4 regions of the Sphingomonas sp. S-NIH.Pt3_0716 genome follow, and region 1 is predicted to be linked to each of the others. Evidence: riboswitches for the same ligand, from Rfam matches in the RefSeq annotation. Region 1 holds a riboswitch; each other region holds the start of a gene.
What was found. Region 1 has a riboswitch for cobalamin ahead of BRX37_RS02055 (TonB-dependent receptor plug domain-containing protein). Riboswitches for the same ligand answer to the same signal wherever they lie in the genome.
Positions count from the first base shown of each region.

Region 1 (3,746 bases):
TGCCGCCGACGCGCTCTATGACCCCGCTGCCATGGCCCGCGCCCGCGCGGCGATGATCGCGGAAGGGGGCGGCATGACCTATTCGCAATGGATGCTCGATCGGCTGGAATATCGCGCCGGCAAGGGCGCGGACGGCTATGCCTGGGAGGGCGAGGGCTGGATCGGCGGAGACATCGACCGCTTCGCCGTGAAGAGCGAGGGCGAGGGGAGGTTCGGCGGATCGCTCGAACGGGCCGAGGTTCAGGCGCTCTACAGCCGGGCGATCGACCCCTGGTTCAACCTGCAGGCGGGCGTGCGGCAGGATTTCGGCGAAGGGCCGGACCGCAGCTATGCGGTGATCGGCATCGACGGCCTGGCGCCCTACTGGTTCGAGGTCGGGGCCGAAGCCTTCCTGTCGACCAGGGGCGACGCCCATCTGCGGCTGGAGGCGAGCTATGACCAGCGCATCACCCAGCGGCTGATCCTGCAGCCCGCTGCCGAGTTCAATCTGGCGGCGCAGGCCGTGCCCGAACTGGGGATCGGCGCCGGCCCGTCCGATATCGAGATGGGGCTGCGGCTGCGCTACGAGATCGCCCGCGAATTTGCGCCCTATGTCGGCGTCAATTGGGAACGCAAGCTGGGCGATACGGCCGATTATGCCCGTGCCGCCGGCGATAAGCCGTCGGCCACCAGCCTGGTGATCGGCCTGCGCGCCTGGTTCTGAGAGGCGCTTGCAGCCCGCCCGATATTCGATTATCGATCCCGCCGATCCCGCGCCGCACGGCATGGGATCATGATCGCGCCGGTGTCCCGAAAGGGGCTTAATAGGGAATGCGGTGCGGACGGGTGACTGTCCAAATCCGCAGCTGTCCCTGCAACTGTAAGCGGTGAGCGCGATGCATATGTGCGGACGGCAGAATGACCGATCCGCCAGCCACTGGGCCGGACGCTAAATCCTGCGAGGCCTGGGAAGGCCGTGCATCAAGCGATGACCCGTGAGCCAGGAGACCTGCCGGCGTCTGGTCGCTCTTGCCTTGGTCCAGGGGATGGCCGCGGCACGGTAACTTCCGTCTGAGCGACGAACGAGCGGCTGGGGCCGCTGCGACGACGCGCGTCGGTTGCCCATGGGCGCCCGGCCGGCGCGTGTGTCGGACGTTCGCGCGCGTGCCGCTCGTGAAGGTTGCCCCCGCCCGTCGAACGCGGCGCCGGATGGGGGAATATATGAAGTCCAATGTCGTTTCGCGGGCCGCCTTGGCCCTTTCGCTCGCCTTTGCATCGCCGGCTCTGGCCGATGAAGGAGAGGGTGACAGCATCGTCGTCACCGGCACCAGCCTGGAAGAGACGCTGCCGCAGCAACTGTCGCGCTATGGCCATGCGATCGAGATCGTCACCGACACGCAGATCCGCGATGCCGCCGCGATCGACACCGCCCGCGCGCTCGAAGCGGTGCCGGGCCTGTTCATCCGGTCGCAGTCCGGGCCGTTCAGCTATGTCGACATCGCGCTGCAGGGATCGCGCACCAAGGATGTGCTGTGGACGATGGACGGCATCCGCCTCAACAACCGCCTCTATGGCGGCACGTCGCCCAATGACACCATGGCCGCCAGCATGATCGAGCGGATCGAGGTGCTGAAAGGCGGCGAAAGCCTGTTCTACGGCACCCAGGCGGCGGCCGGCGTGATCAATGTCGTCACCCGCGATTTCAGCGACGATCTGGGCGGCCAGGTCAATGCCAGCCTCGACAGCTTTGCCGGCACCAGCCTGGATGGCTATCTGCGCGGCGCGATTGGCCAGCATCGCTTCGTGGTCTGGGCCAATCGCAGCCAGTCGGAGGGCTATCGCCCCTATGATGTGATGCAGCCCAGCGCCACCGATCGCGCGCGCGGCTATGATCTCTGGTCGGCGGGCATCAAATATCAATATGATATCGCGCCGGACCTGCGCCTCAACGCCCTCTACCAGCATACCAAGGCCGATCTCGACAATATCAGCGCGACCCGGACCAAGGAAAGCCGCAACGACCGCAATGAGGAAATCGCCAGCCTGCGCCTCGACTATACTGGCGAGGATGGCGTCCAATTCTTCCTCAAGGGCTATTTCCACGACTGGAAGACCGCCTATGTCCAGATCCGCAATCCCATTCCAGCCGGCCCGCCGCAGGTCATCTATCCGGCCGGCACCTTCTGGGGCTATCAGGATTATGGTGGCAGCGCGGTGGTGCAGCTCAACATGCTGCGCGGCATCGACACGCTGATCGGCTATGATTTCCAGAGCTTCAATGGCCGCGACGACGTCCTGCTGATCGCGCCGACCGACGAACAGGTCCATGCCGGCATCTTCCAGCTGCGTACCAATGACGAATTGTCGAGCAAGGCGCGGATCGCGGCGGGCCTGCGCTACAACAAGGCGAAGGGATCGGAAAAGACGATCTGGAACGTCTCGGGTCGCTATGATGTCAGCGACACGCTGTTCGTGGAGGCCAATGGCGGCACCTCCTTCGTGCTGCCCGACGCCTCGCAGCTTTATGGCAATGATCCCTGCTGTGAGGTCGGCAACCCGAACCTGAAGCCCGAGGAAAGCCTGAACCTCAACGCCGCGCTGGGCGGTGCGCTGGCCGGCGGTGCGATCCGCTGGAAAGCGACCTATTTCAACCGGCGCATCACCGACCTGATCGACACGACCTATGATGATCCGGCCTTTCCGGAAGGCACCTATATCAACGTCAGCGACAAGGTGCGGGCCAAGGGCGCCGAGCTGGAGTTGAATGCGGACCTGAGCGGCGGCTGGGGTCTGTCTGCCAGCTACACATATTCGCGTGTTCGCAATCAGGGCAGTTCGGTGCAGCGCGATCGCAACCCGGAACAATATGGTCGCGCCGCGATCGTCTATGCGCCGCAGACCGGCCGCTTCGGCGCCAATCTGTCGGCCAATTGGGTGGGCGATGTCTGGTCGACCGCATCGGGTTTTGGCCGGATGAACTATGGCAATTATGCCGTGGTCGATGCGGGCGCGCATCTGTGGCTGGATCAGGCGCGGCGCAACCGGTTCGGCATCAATGTCGAGAATCTGTTCGACCGCGACTACGCCTCCACCGGCTATCGTTCGGCGGTCAGCGATGCAGGAGTACTGGACGGCAGCAACAGCCGCTTCCTCTACTTCTACCGGGGCGTGCCGCGCACGCTGCGGGTCAGCTATGGTCTGAGCTTCTGACCATGTTGCGGCCGGTCCTGCTGCTGCATCGCTGGCTGGGCATCATCATCGGCGCTGTCATGACGCTGTGGTGCCTGTCCGGCTTCGTGATGCTCTATGTCGACTATCCGCGCCTGACACCGGCCGCGCAGCTTGGGGGGCTCACGCCCCTCACGCTGTCGCCGGGGCAGGCGGGGACATTGCCCGACACCATGATGCTGTCCGCCGCCCGGATCGAGATGATGGCGGGGCGGCCCGTATTGCGGGTGACGCCCGCGCTCGATCCGACGCGCACCATCCCGCAGATGCGGGTCTCCGCCGGCACCCATGACTGGGCGTCGGGGAAACCGGTCGAGCAGGTCGATCCGCAAAATATCCACAGGGTCGCGCGCGAATTCGGCCGCAACAGCGCCATTGCCGGCCCGATCGGGCAGGTCGCGCAGACGGAGATGGACCAGTGGACGGTCCAGACCTTCCGCCGCAATGCGCCGCTCTACCGCGTCGATTATGCCGATGCCGCCGGCACGCAGGCCTATGTCTCGGGCAGGAGCGGGGAAGTGGTGCAACTGACCACCCGC
Region 1 is NZ_QLJK01000002.1:83,718-87,463, forward strand. Features, by position in the region: gene BRX37_RS02050 (copper resistance protein B) at 1-703, shown strand, start outside; cobalamin riboswitch at 766-1,010, shown strand; gene BRX37_RS02055 (TonB-dependent receptor plug domain-containing protein) at 1,201-3,189, shown strand; partial or broken gene BRX37_RS02060 (PepSY domain-containing protein) at 3,192-3,746, shown strand, end outside.

Region 2 (3,746 bases), on a different contig from region 1:
GCCCGACAGGCCCAGCATCGCGCCGACCAGCAGGCCGATCGCCATGCGCGGCAGGCGCAGGTCGATGACGATCGCCCGCGCCACCATGTCGCCGCCGCCCGCCAGCACCGTCAGGATGCGGGCCGGCGCGATCGTCACCGATCCCAGCGCGACCGACGCGATGGCCGCGACCAGCAGCAGGGCGATCAGCCCCGGCAGCAACAGAGGATGCCGCCGCCCGCTCATGCGCGCCGCCCCTTAGAAGCGGACACGCACGCCGCCATAGGCCGACCGGCCATAGGTGCCATAGCCATAGGCCGTGGCGTAATCCGCATCGAACAGATTGTCGATCCGGCCATAGACTTCCAGATGGTCGCCCACGGGGAAGGACGCGCGCAGCCCGGCCAGCGCATAGCCGTCGAGCCGGCGCGTGTTGGCCGTGTCGTCATAGCTGTCGCCGACCATGGTCAGGGTCGCGCCGGTCGACAGGCCGAAGGCCCAGAGATAGTCGGCCGACACACTGACCGCATTGGCGGCGCGGCGCGGCAGGCGATTGCCGTCGGTGGCCCCACCCGACCGGTCGCGCGCATCGACATAGCTGTAGGAGGCCGCCACCGTCAGCGCCTCGACCGGCTTCAGCGTCAGCGTCGCTTCCACGCCCTTGGCGCGGGTCCGGTCCAGATTGCCATAGGTGTAGGTCGCATAGTCATAGTTGATCTGGTTACGGGTATCGCGCCGGAAGGCGGTCAGCGACAGCACCGCCTTGTCCCCGTCCAGGCTCTGGTCGAAGCCGATATCATAGCTTTTCGACCGCTCCGGCCGCAGCGCGCTGTTGCCGCTATAGGTGTCGTAAAGCTGATAGAGCGACGGCGCCTTGAACCCCTCGCCATAGGAGAGGCGGATATTGGTCGCGCCGGCGTTCGGCGTGTAATTGGCGTTCGCGCCAAAGGTGGTCGCGCCGCCGAACTGGCTATGATCGTCATGGCGCAGCCCGCCGGTGACGGCGAGGCCGGCAAGCGGCTTGACCACCGCCAGCGCATATACGCTGTCGATGTTCGCCTTCGCGCTCGCTATGTCGCCAAAGCCGAAATACTCATAGTCCGGCCGCTCATGCTCATAGCCGAAGATCAGCTTGGCCTGATCCACCGGGGCATAGACGCCCTCATATTCGAAGCGCAGATTGGTGCCCGAATAGCCATAGTCCGGGTCGGTACCGCGCACGAAATAATAGTCGCGATCGTTGCGCATCCAGGTGACGGCGGCCCGATTGGTCAGCTTGCCGTCGAGCAGCGCCAGGTTGATCCCCGCATAGCCGACATATTGGTCCAGCTTGCTGACGTCGCTGCTGTCGGCCGGCGCGCCGAAGAAGCTGTCATAGTCGAGATCGGCATGGATATAGTAACCGCGCAGGTCGAGGCTCAGGCTGTCGGAAAAGGCGATCTTCAGCTTGGCATTGGTGGCGATATTCTCATAGCCATCCTTCTCGACGCCGCCGAACGACCGGCCGACCGAGGAAATGCCGTCGGTGTTGAAATAGGCGACGCCCACGCCGCCCGACACCGCGCCGCGCGTGCCCGACACATCGGCCTTCGCGTTCAACGTGTCGCTATAGCCATAATCGGCCGAGGCATTGACCTCGAAACCCTCGCTCGGCGCGCCGGTCATCACATTGACCACGCCGCCGATCGCCTGGCTGCCATAGACCACCGAGTTGGAGCCGCGCAGCACTTCGATCCGGCGAATATTGCCGGTCAGCAGATGGCCGAAATCATAGCCGTCGCCGATGCCGCTCGGGTCGTTGACCTTGACCCCGTCGATCAGCACCAGCGTCTGAGTCGTCTCCGCCCCGCGCAGCGACACGCCGGTCACGCCGCCGGTGGAGCCGTTGCGGCTGAAGCGAACGCCCGGCGTGGTGGCGAGCAGGTCGACGACATCGACCGCCTGGCGCGTGCTGATCGTGTCGGCATCGATCACCGTGATCGCCTGGCCGACCTCGTCGCGCGGCTGTGCGATGCCCGAAGCGGTGACGACGATATCATCGTCTTGTGCCAGTGCCGGCGTAGCGGCCAGCAGCGCGATCAGCGAAATCCCCAACGTCTTCATTTTATCGTCCCCCGGCGTCCGTCGATTTGGAACCGGGGCGTCCGCACAAGCGGTCGCTGCGTGAGGATCGGGAAGACGCCAGCGCCCCGCCCCACGCACCGATGCGGCCCCGGCCGCCATGGGCGTCGCTCGACGGAAACACCGCGCCATGGCCATCCCCTGGGCCAGGGCAAGAGCGACCAGACGCCGGCAGGTCTCCTGGCTCGCGGGTCAGGGCAACGATGCGCCAGCCTTCCCGGACCTATCGGTCCAGTGGCCGGTTCCGGCCCTCCCCTTTTGAAGAGCTTGGGAACCCTGCGCATCGCGCTCACCGCTTACAGTTGCAGGGACAGCCGCGGATTTGGAAGGGCTGCGCCCCCCGCACCGCATTCCCGTTTTCAGCCCTTGCGGGCACCGGCGCGATCATGCGCGTCCGGGGCTTTTGACCGCCCCGGCGCGCGGCCCCCATAAGCCAAAGCACAAGCCCTGCCAAGCGGGCCAGGATCGCCCCGGCGGATCGTTGCGCGCCGCCGGCGGGCGGCTATGCAAGGGCCTCTGACCCAAGGAGCCGACATGACCGATTCGCCAGATCTATCCTTGATGGCCATCACTGCCGCCGACGTCGCCGATGCCGCGCGGCTGATCGCGCCGGCGGCGGTCCGCACCCCGCTGATCGAGAATGCCGCACTCAACGATCTGTGCGGACGGCGCGTGCTGGTGAAGTTCGAGGGCGCCCAGCATAGCGGATCGTTCAAGTTCCGCGGCGCCTATAACCGCCTCGCCCGGTTGAACGCTGCGGAACGGGCAGCGGGCGTCGTCGCCTGGTCCTCGGGCAACCATGCTCAGGGCGTCGCCTTTGCCGCCCGCCTGCTCGGCATTCCCGCCACGATCGTGATGCCGGCCGATGCCCCGGCGATCAAGACCGCCAACACCCGCGCGCTCGGCGCAGAGGTCGTTCCCTATGACCGCTTCACCCAGAGCCGCGAGGAAATCGCCACCGCCCTGGCCACCGAACGCGGCGCGACGCTGGTTCCCTCCTTCGACGATCCCTTCATCATCGCCGGCCAGGGCACGATCGGCCTCGAAATACTCGACCAGGCCCAGGCCGCCGGCGCCGACCTCGCACAGATTCTCGTCTGTTGCGGTGGCGGCGGGCTGGTCGCGGGCACGGCGACGGCGGTCAAGGCCGCCCGCCCGGACATCAGCGTCTATGCGGTCGAACCCGCCGGCTTCGACGACACTGCCCGCTCGCTCGCCAGCGGCATGCGCGAAACCGTCTCGCCCGACGCGCGCAGCATCTGCGACGCGCTGCTGGCGCCCAGCCCCGGCGCGCTGACCTTCCCGATCAACCACGCCCTGCTCGCCGGCGGCCTGGTCGTCAGCGACGATCAGGTGCGCGACGCGATGCGCTTCGCCTTCACCACGCTCAAGCTGGTGGTCGAACCGGGCGGCGCGGTCGCGCTCGCCGCCATGCTTGCCGGCCTCGCCCCGCCCAGCGACGGTGCCACCGCCCTCGTCATCTCCGGCGCCAATGTCGATCCGGCCGCCTATGCCGCGATCATCGGCGGCCAAGACGCCTGACCGCTGGTCTTTTGCCCCGTCCCGCACTAAATGCGGCGCCATGATGAGCCGCTTTTCCAAGATGCATGGTCTGGGCAATGATTTCGTCGTGATCGACGCGCGCC
Region 2 is NZ_QLJK01000007.1:181,421-185,166, forward strand. Features, by position in the region: gene BRX37_RS07815 (FecCD family ABC transporter permease) at 1-225, opposite strand, end outside; gene BRX37_RS07820 (TonB-dependent receptor plug domain-containing protein) at 238-2,082, opposite strand; cobalamin riboswitch at 2,254-2,495, opposite strand; gene BRX37_RS07825 (threonine ammonia-lyase) at 2,635-3,642, shown strand; gene dapF (diaminopimelate epimerase) at 3,683-3,746, shown strand, end outside.
Region 2: it holds a riboswitch for cobalamin, as region 1 does, so the genes downstream of both, BRX37_RS07820 (TonB-dependent receptor plug domain-containing protein) here and BRX37_RS02055 (TonB-dependent receptor plug domain-containing protein) in region 1, are expected to answer to the same signal.

Region 3 (3,746 bases), on a different contig from region 1:
GCAGTCGGCCTGTTCCAATATGCCCGGCACGCGCGGCTCGGACGAAGAGGAGGCGGCGAAGCTGGTCGCATTGACGATGATGTCGGGCGCGATGTCGGCCAGCAGCCCGCCGAGCCAGTCGCGCACGAACGGCTCGCGTAGCGCGCGGACATGCACGGCGGCGACATTGAAGCCGCGCGCGCCAAGCGCCGCGACCATCGCATCGACCGCGCTCAGCGTGCCGGCCACCACCAGCGCGCGATAGAAGATCAGCAGCGCCACCGGCCGCCCCTCGACCCAGGTTGCGCGCAATTCGGCCACGCCCGGCCGGTCATGGCCGGGCAGGTACAGGCCTGCGTCGGCGATCGGCAGCGGATGGTCGGGCTCGCCCGCATCCGCGCCGGTCAGCCGCGCGGCGCAGCGCAGGAAGGAGAGCGCATTGGCGGTGCCGCCCTGGCGCAGATAGTCGCGCAGCTGCTCGCGCATCGCCGCCGGCACGGTGGAAGCCAGATCCAGCGCGGGATCGCCCTCGCGCCCGTCGGCGATCGCGGCGAAGGCGATGCCGCGTTCGCGCGCGACCTGCGCAATCTCGTCCACGCCATAGGGCCAGTAGCTCTTGCCGCCGAGCAGGATGACGCAGACGAAGCGCGCCTTGGCGATCACCTTCTCGACATAGAGATCAACCGAATAGGGATGTTTGAGCTGTAGCAGATTGGCCAGCCGCACGCTCGGCGCATCATCGGGCAGGCGCGCGGCGGCGGCGGCGAAACAGGCCAGGTCGCTGTCCGCCACGGTCAGGATGACGATGTCGCCGGGCGGCTGGTCGAGGTCGATCGCCTCCTCGCCGTCGCTGATCGTTCCCGGCGTGGCGGACAGGAGATGCATCAGCCGAGCACGGCCTGGATGTCGGCCTCGATAGCGGCGCGGTCCAGCCCCTTCTGGCCGATCACCACCAACTGGGTGCGGCGCGCTTCCTGCGGCTGCCAGGGGCGGTCGAAGAAATGCTGGATGCGCGGGCCGACCGCCTGCACGACGAGGCGCATCGGCTTGCCCGCGACCGCGACCATGCCCTTGACGCGCAGCACGTCATGGGTGGCGATCAGCGCGGACAGCGCCTCCACCAGCGTGTCGGGATCGACAACGGCATCGCCGCCGACGACGAAGCTGTCGAAATCATCATGGTCATGATCCTCGCCCTCCGCCTCATGGTGCGAGGGCCGGGCGTCGAGATCATCCTCCGCCGCCGCGACGATGCCCAGCAGCGCGCCGATATCGACCGCACCATGGGCAGCGCGGACGATCTTCACGCCGGGCCGCGTTTCGGCATCGACCTGCGCCTCGACCGCGGCCAGCGTGTCGGCATCGACCAGGTCGCTCTTGTTCAGCACCACCATGTCGGCGCAGGCGAGCTGATCCTCGAACAATTCCTCCAACGGGCTGTCATGGTCCAGATTGGGGTCGGCGGCGCGCGCTGCGGCCAGAGCGGCCTCGTCCGTGGCAAAACGGCCGGCGGCGACCGCATCGGCGTCGATCAGCGCGACGACGCCGTCCACCGTGGCGCGGGTGCGGATGTCGGGCCACTGGAACGCCTTGACCAGCGGCTTGGGCAGGGCCAGCCCCGAGGTTTCGATGATGATATGGTCGGGCGGGCTCGGCCGGTCGAGCAGCGCGGTCATGGTCGGCAGGAAATCGTCGGCCACGGTGCAGCAGATGCAGCCATTGGCCAGTTCGACAATATCCTCTTCGGGGCAGGCGGCGTCGTTGCAGCCCTTCACCAGTTCGCCGTCGACGCCGACATCGCCAAATTCGTTGATGATGAGGGCGAGGCGGCGCCCCTTCGCATTTTCCAGCAGATGGCGGATCAGCGTGGTCTTGCCCGCGCCCAGGAAGCCGGTGATGACGGTGGTCGGAATCTTGGCAGATGCAGTGTTGGCCATGACAAATACTCGCGCGCCGGAGCAACCGGGGCGGGAGCGAACCGGGCGCGCACGCACGGCCGGCCGGCATCGCGGACGGGCGCTTGTTCGCCCGCAGATGCGTGACCGCGCGGCTCCAGCCGCCAACCTGTCGCTCAGACGGAACACCGTGCCCCGGCCATCCCCTGGACCAAAGCAAGAGCGACCTAAACGCCGGCAGGTCTCCTGGCTTGCGGGTCATAGCGGGAGGAACGGCCTTCCCAGGCCTCGCAAGATTTAGCGTCCGGCCCAGTGGCTGCCCTCCCGGCTGGGGAGGGCGCTGTTCATCACGCTCGCCGCTCACAGTTGCAGGGACAGCTGCGGACTTGGATGCCATGGCATCCGCACCGCCTTCCCATTTTAAGCCCCCGTGGGGGCACCGGCGCGATCATGTCGGGACGATGCGAAGCGCCGTCCCTGGGCCGGTTCCTAGTCGCTTTGGGCAGCGGTGACAATCCAGCCATCGGCGATGCTGAGCGGCCAGGGCGCGATGCGCTGGCCGACGCATGGCCCACCGACGCAGACGCCATCGTCGCGGCGAAACAGGGCCCCGTGCCAGCTGCATCTTATATGGCTGCCATCCGGGGTCAGATAATCGTCCAGCTGCTGCGCCAACGGCAGGCAGGCATGGGGGCATTGATCGACAAAGCCGCTGACCTGGTCACCATCCCGCACGGCAAAGCCATGGAAGCGGCCGGCGCGCATCTGCAGCACGAAATTGCGTGCCTTGCCGTCGGCAATCTGGTCGATCGGGCACAGGCGCACGCCCGCCGGCGTCGCGAACAGGCGCGTGTCGGCGTCGCTCATGCGTCCGCGTCGGGCTGGCGATCGGGGTGCGCGGCGGCAAAGGCGGGGAGCGCGCATGCCGCCGCGTCCACGGCGCACAGCCGCGGAAAGGGCGTCAGGTCGACGCCGAAGCGCCGGGCATTGTAGAGTTGGGGCACGATATGGCAGTCGGCGAAGCTGGGCGCGTCGCCGAAGGCATGGGTGCCACCATGGCGCGCGACCAATGTTTCGAGCGCGGCCAGCCCCTCGCCGGTCCAGCGGGCGATCCAGGCGCGGACCTGATCCTCGCTGGCACCAAAATCCTGCCGCAGCGCCTGCAACACGCGCAGATTGCCGAGTGGATGAATGTCGCAGGCAATGATGCCGGCCATGGCACGGACGATCGCGGCATCGCCGGGATCGGCGGGCAGCAAGGGCGGCTGCGGCCAGCGCGCCTCGATCCATTCCAGGATCGCGCCGCTCTGCGTCAGCACGCTGTCGCCATCGACCAGCGCGGGCACCAGCCCCTGCGGCGCCAGCGCCCGATAATCGGGCGCGCGCTGCGCGCCGCTGCGCAGATCATGGGTGACCTGTGTATAGTCGATGCCCTTCAGGCCAAGGGCGATCCGCACGCGATAGCTCGCGCTCGACCGCCAATAGCCATGAAGGATAAGGTCGCTCATCGCGCCGGCACGATCATCGCGCGGCATTCGCCAAAGCCGATCGACACATGGCCGGGGGCGGACGCGGTGGCGCGTAATGTCACCTCGTCGCCATCCTCCAGGAAGCAGCGCGTCTCGCCCGATGGCAGGCTGATCGGCTCGCGGCCGCCACTGCTGATTTCCATCAGGCTGCCATAGCCCTCGCGCGTCGGGGCGGAGATGGTGCCGCTGCCCAGCAAGTCGCCGGGCATCAGGTTGCAGCCATTGGAGGCATGATGGGTGACGATCTGGCTGACGGTCCAGTACATGTTGCTCGCCGGCCCCTGGCTCAGCCGCATCGGCGGCTGGCCTGCGTCGCGCATCGCCTGGGTGGAGAGATAGACTT
Region 3 is NZ_QLJK01000003.1:112,434-116,179, reverse strand. Features, by position in the region: gene cobN (cobaltochelatase subunit CobN) at 1-864, opposite strand, end outside; gene cobW (cobalamin biosynthesis protein CobW) at 864-1,916, opposite strand; cobalamin riboswitch at 2,094-2,333, opposite strand; gene BRX37_RS03260 (Rieske (2Fe-2S) protein) at 2,364-2,741, opposite strand; gene maiA (maleylacetoacetate isomerase) at 2,738-3,382, opposite strand; gene fahA (fumarylacetoacetase) at 3,379-3,746, opposite strand, start outside.
Region 3: it holds a riboswitch for cobalamin, as region 1 does, so the genes downstream of both, cobW (cobalamin biosynthesis protein CobW) here and BRX37_RS02055 (TonB-dependent receptor plug domain-containing protein) in region 1, are expected to answer to the same signal.

Region 4 (3,746 bases), on a different contig from region 1:
CGCTTCGACCGAGAATGGGCGCCGGGGATCGCGCGCCACCGAAAAGGCGGCTTCGCCTTTCAGCACATGCACGATCCGGCGATCCGGCTGGTAATCGATGGATATGGCGCTGTCGGTATTGAGCTGGACCTGCGATCCATCGGCTAGGGTCATGGTGCGCTGTTCGCCCGTCGCCGTCATCGCATCGGACCGCAGCGCTGTCGGCCAGTCCCCGATCGCGCCCGCGACAAGGAGGGCGACGCTGGCCGCGACGGCGGGCGCAATCCATTTTCTTTTGCCTTCCGGTCGGCCGACCGGCGGATAGCCCGGCAATGGCGGCTCGCTGAGCCTGCGCTGCGTCACTTCCGAACGAATGGCCGGATGCCCCATGAAGCGCCACGCCGCACGGGCCTTTTCAAAGGCCGGCGGGTGACGGGGATCGCTGCCCAGCCATTGTTCCAGGGCCGCAATGCCATCATCGCTCAGGCCGGCATCCTGTTCGATCGCCCAGCGCATCGCGGCATCCTCGATCGGATCCGGAGCATCGTCGTCAGCGCCCATAGTGCATTCCGATCGCTTCTCCCGCCTCAACCATGGAAATTTCACACTCTCCATAATCATTGACGTTCGAAAGCGGCATCCGGACACTCCGCAAGCCAACAAATCGCCTCATTCACTTTCCCCTAGACGGGTCATGCAATGTCGCAAGGCCTGCTGGAGATGTCGGACGACCATGCTGCGGGAAATCCCTATCCGATGCGCAATGTCGTCCAGAGTAAGTTCGTCAAATTTGCGCAGGATGAAGATTTCTCTGGTTCGCGCGGGGAGTTCGTCGATCGCGGCCATCGTCACGGCCAGACGCTGGCGATCGGACAGTTCGGTATCGGCTCCAACCATGTCGGCCGGGATTTCCTCGGGGAGTGTATCGGCGGCGTGGAACAGGGCAGCATATCTGCCGTCCGCCCTGATGCGATCCTTCGCAAGATTGGCTGCCAGCCTGAACAGATAGGCCCGCTTGTTCAGGATTGGCGGATCATCCTCGATACGCTGCACCTTGAACCAGAGGCTTTGCGTGACGTCTTCCGCTGCCGGCCGATCGCGCAATATGCTTTCGACAAGTCGCAGGAGCGACGTGCGCTCTTGCAGGAGCAGGCGCGTAAGGGCGGCGGCGTTGTTGAGCATCGCTATCTGCCGACGCATTACGTGCATTGATAATCGTTCGCAACAACTCATGTGCCGCTTGTTCATGACTGCTAACGGGGCGGTGTGTTCAGCACCTGAGCGTCAGGGACAGCCGCATACCGGCCATCGAGGCATGACCAAATTCCACATTCCACGAATTTCTTGCTATCCTATTCGATAGCCCATAGTTCCCAGCTCGTCCCCTAACGGGGGGCAAGATCGCGTTGGTGCTTCGAAAGAGGCTTAAAAGGGAACGCGGTGGAGGGGCACTGCCCCTGAAGCCGAGGCTGTCCCTGCAACTGTAAGCGGATAGCGCGATGCATATCGCGGCAGGCCAAGGATGCCTGTCGCAGCCACTGGGCCGGACGCTAACTCCTGCGAGGCCTGGGAAGGCCGTGCATCGTGCGATGACCCGTGAGCCAGGAGACCTACCAGCGTCCGGTCGCTCTTGCCTTGGTCCAGGGGATGGCCGCGGCACGGTGTACTCCGTCTGAGCGACGAACTTGCGGCCAGGCCGCAACGGTGGGTTCCGCCGGTCGCTCGTTTGCGCCCGGTCTCCACCGCTGCGCCCGTGCGAGGGGACGTCCTCCTGCGCGGGAACCTGTCCGTTCGACTGGAAAACGCAACGGGGGTTACACATGAATACACGATCGCTTCTTTCCGGCCTGATCCGTTCCGGCGCATCATGTTGCGCACTGGCGGCAAGTGTCACCGCAACGCATGCTCAGGAGACCGCCGGCGCCGCGCCCGATGGCACGGAGAACATCGTCGTCACGGCGCGCAAGGCCGGCGTCCTGCAGCTTGGCCAGCAGGCCGATGCCTCCAGCCGCCTTGGCCTGACGCCTATGCAGACGCCCGCAAGCGTCGATGTCATCACCAAGGAGATGATCCGCAGCCTTGGCGATCGCACCGTCGTGGCCGCCGCTGCGCGCGCGCCGGGCCTGATCAACAATTCCTCGGCATTCGGCTATTCGCTGAGTTCACGCGGGTTCACCGGCTACACTTCGGTGATGCAGCTCTATGACGGCATGCGGGTCTATACGACGACCACGCAGACCTTCCCCGCCGATCCCTGGATGGCCGAGCGCATCGAGGTGCTGCGCGGCGCTGCGTCCGTGCTCTATGGCGAAGGCGGCATCGGCGGCGCCATCAACGTTGTGCGCAAAAAGCCCAACACCGAAGAGTTCGAAGGCGAACTACGCCTCAGCGGCGGCTCTTTCGATACATATGCAGCGGCCGGCGGGATCGGCGGGCCGATCGGGGACAAGCTGTCCTACCGCGTAGATCTCAGCTACAACCGGTCGGACGGCTGGATGGAGCGCGGACGCTCCCGTAGTCTCGCCCTGTCGGCCGCGCTGCGCTACCAGGCCAGTGACGATCTGGTGCTGACCCTGACGCATGATCGCGCCGATCTAGATCCGACGATCTGGTACGGCACGCCGCTGCGTGATGGCAAGCTGGTGCGCGAAATCCGCAAGAAGAACTACAATATCGCCGACCGCTCGCTGCGCTTCGACGATGCCTGGACCCAGGCCAAGGCGGAATGGACGCCTTCAGACGGGGTGACGATCACCAACGTCGCCTATTACCTCACCGGCTTCAAGCACTGGCGCAATGCAGAAGGCTATGCCTGGTCCGGCGATCAGATCCGCCGGTCGAGCTATCTGGAAATCTTCTACAAGACCAAGCAGTGGGGCGACCGCTTCAACGCGGTTTTCGACCACACATTGCTGGGCATGGACCACCGCCTGAGCCTGGGCGGAGAGTATAACAGCGGATCGCTGCTGCGCACCGACAGTTCGCCCAATTCCCGATCCGACCTGGTGGATCCCTACGACTACGCGCCCGGCACGTTTCTGGATGGCGCCTTCGGCACCCGGTACAAGTATAAGACAGATGTGCAGCAATGGGCGCTGTTCGGCGAAAGCCGCCTCTCGCTGTCGGATCGACTGTCGCTGGTGACGGGCCTGCGCTACGATCGCCCGAAGACCGAGCGCCACGATGCGCTCGATCCGACCGCCGACTACACCGCGCGCTATCCCAGTACCAGTTGGCGTGCGGGGCTGGTCTACAATCCCACGGACACGATCTCGCTTTACGCGCAATATTCCGCGGCCGCCGATCCGGTGACGGCGTTCCTCACCGCGACGCTGGCACAAACCAGCTTCGATGTATCCACCGGGCGGCAATGGGAAGCGGGTGCCAAGGCAACCTTCCTCGACGGGCGCGGCGAATTCACGCTGTCGGGCTATCGCATCGTCAAGAAGAAGATCCTGACCCGCTCCGCCAATGATCCCACGGTGTCTGTGCAGGTCGGCCAGCAATCGTCGTACGGCGTCGAGGCATCGTTCGGACTGGCCGTGACCAAGTCCTTCAGCATCCTGGCCAACGGCACGATCCTGAACGCGCGGTATGACGACTTCGACGAACTTGTCGGCACGGCGCTTGTCAGCCGCAACGGCAACATGCCGATCGGCGTAGCGGAAAAGGCAGCCAATCTGTGGCTTTCTTGGCGGCCGGTGCAACCGCTGCACCTCGACACGGGCCTGCGCCATGTCGGCAAGCGCTATTCGGATGCCGCCAAT
Region 4 is NZ_QLJK01000005.1:136,248-139,993, reverse strand. Features, by position in the region: gene BRX37_RS05545 (FecR family protein) at 1-540, opposite strand, end outside; gene BRX37_RS05540 (RNA polymerase sigma factor) at 649-1,161, opposite strand; cobalamin riboswitch at 1,370-1,611, shown strand; gene BRX37_RS05535 (TonB-dependent receptor) at 1,800-3,746, shown strand, end outside.
Region 4: it holds a riboswitch for cobalamin, as region 1 does, so the genes downstream of both, BRX37_RS05535 (TonB-dependent receptor) here and BRX37_RS02055 (TonB-dependent receptor plug domain-containing protein) in region 1, are expected to answer to the same signal.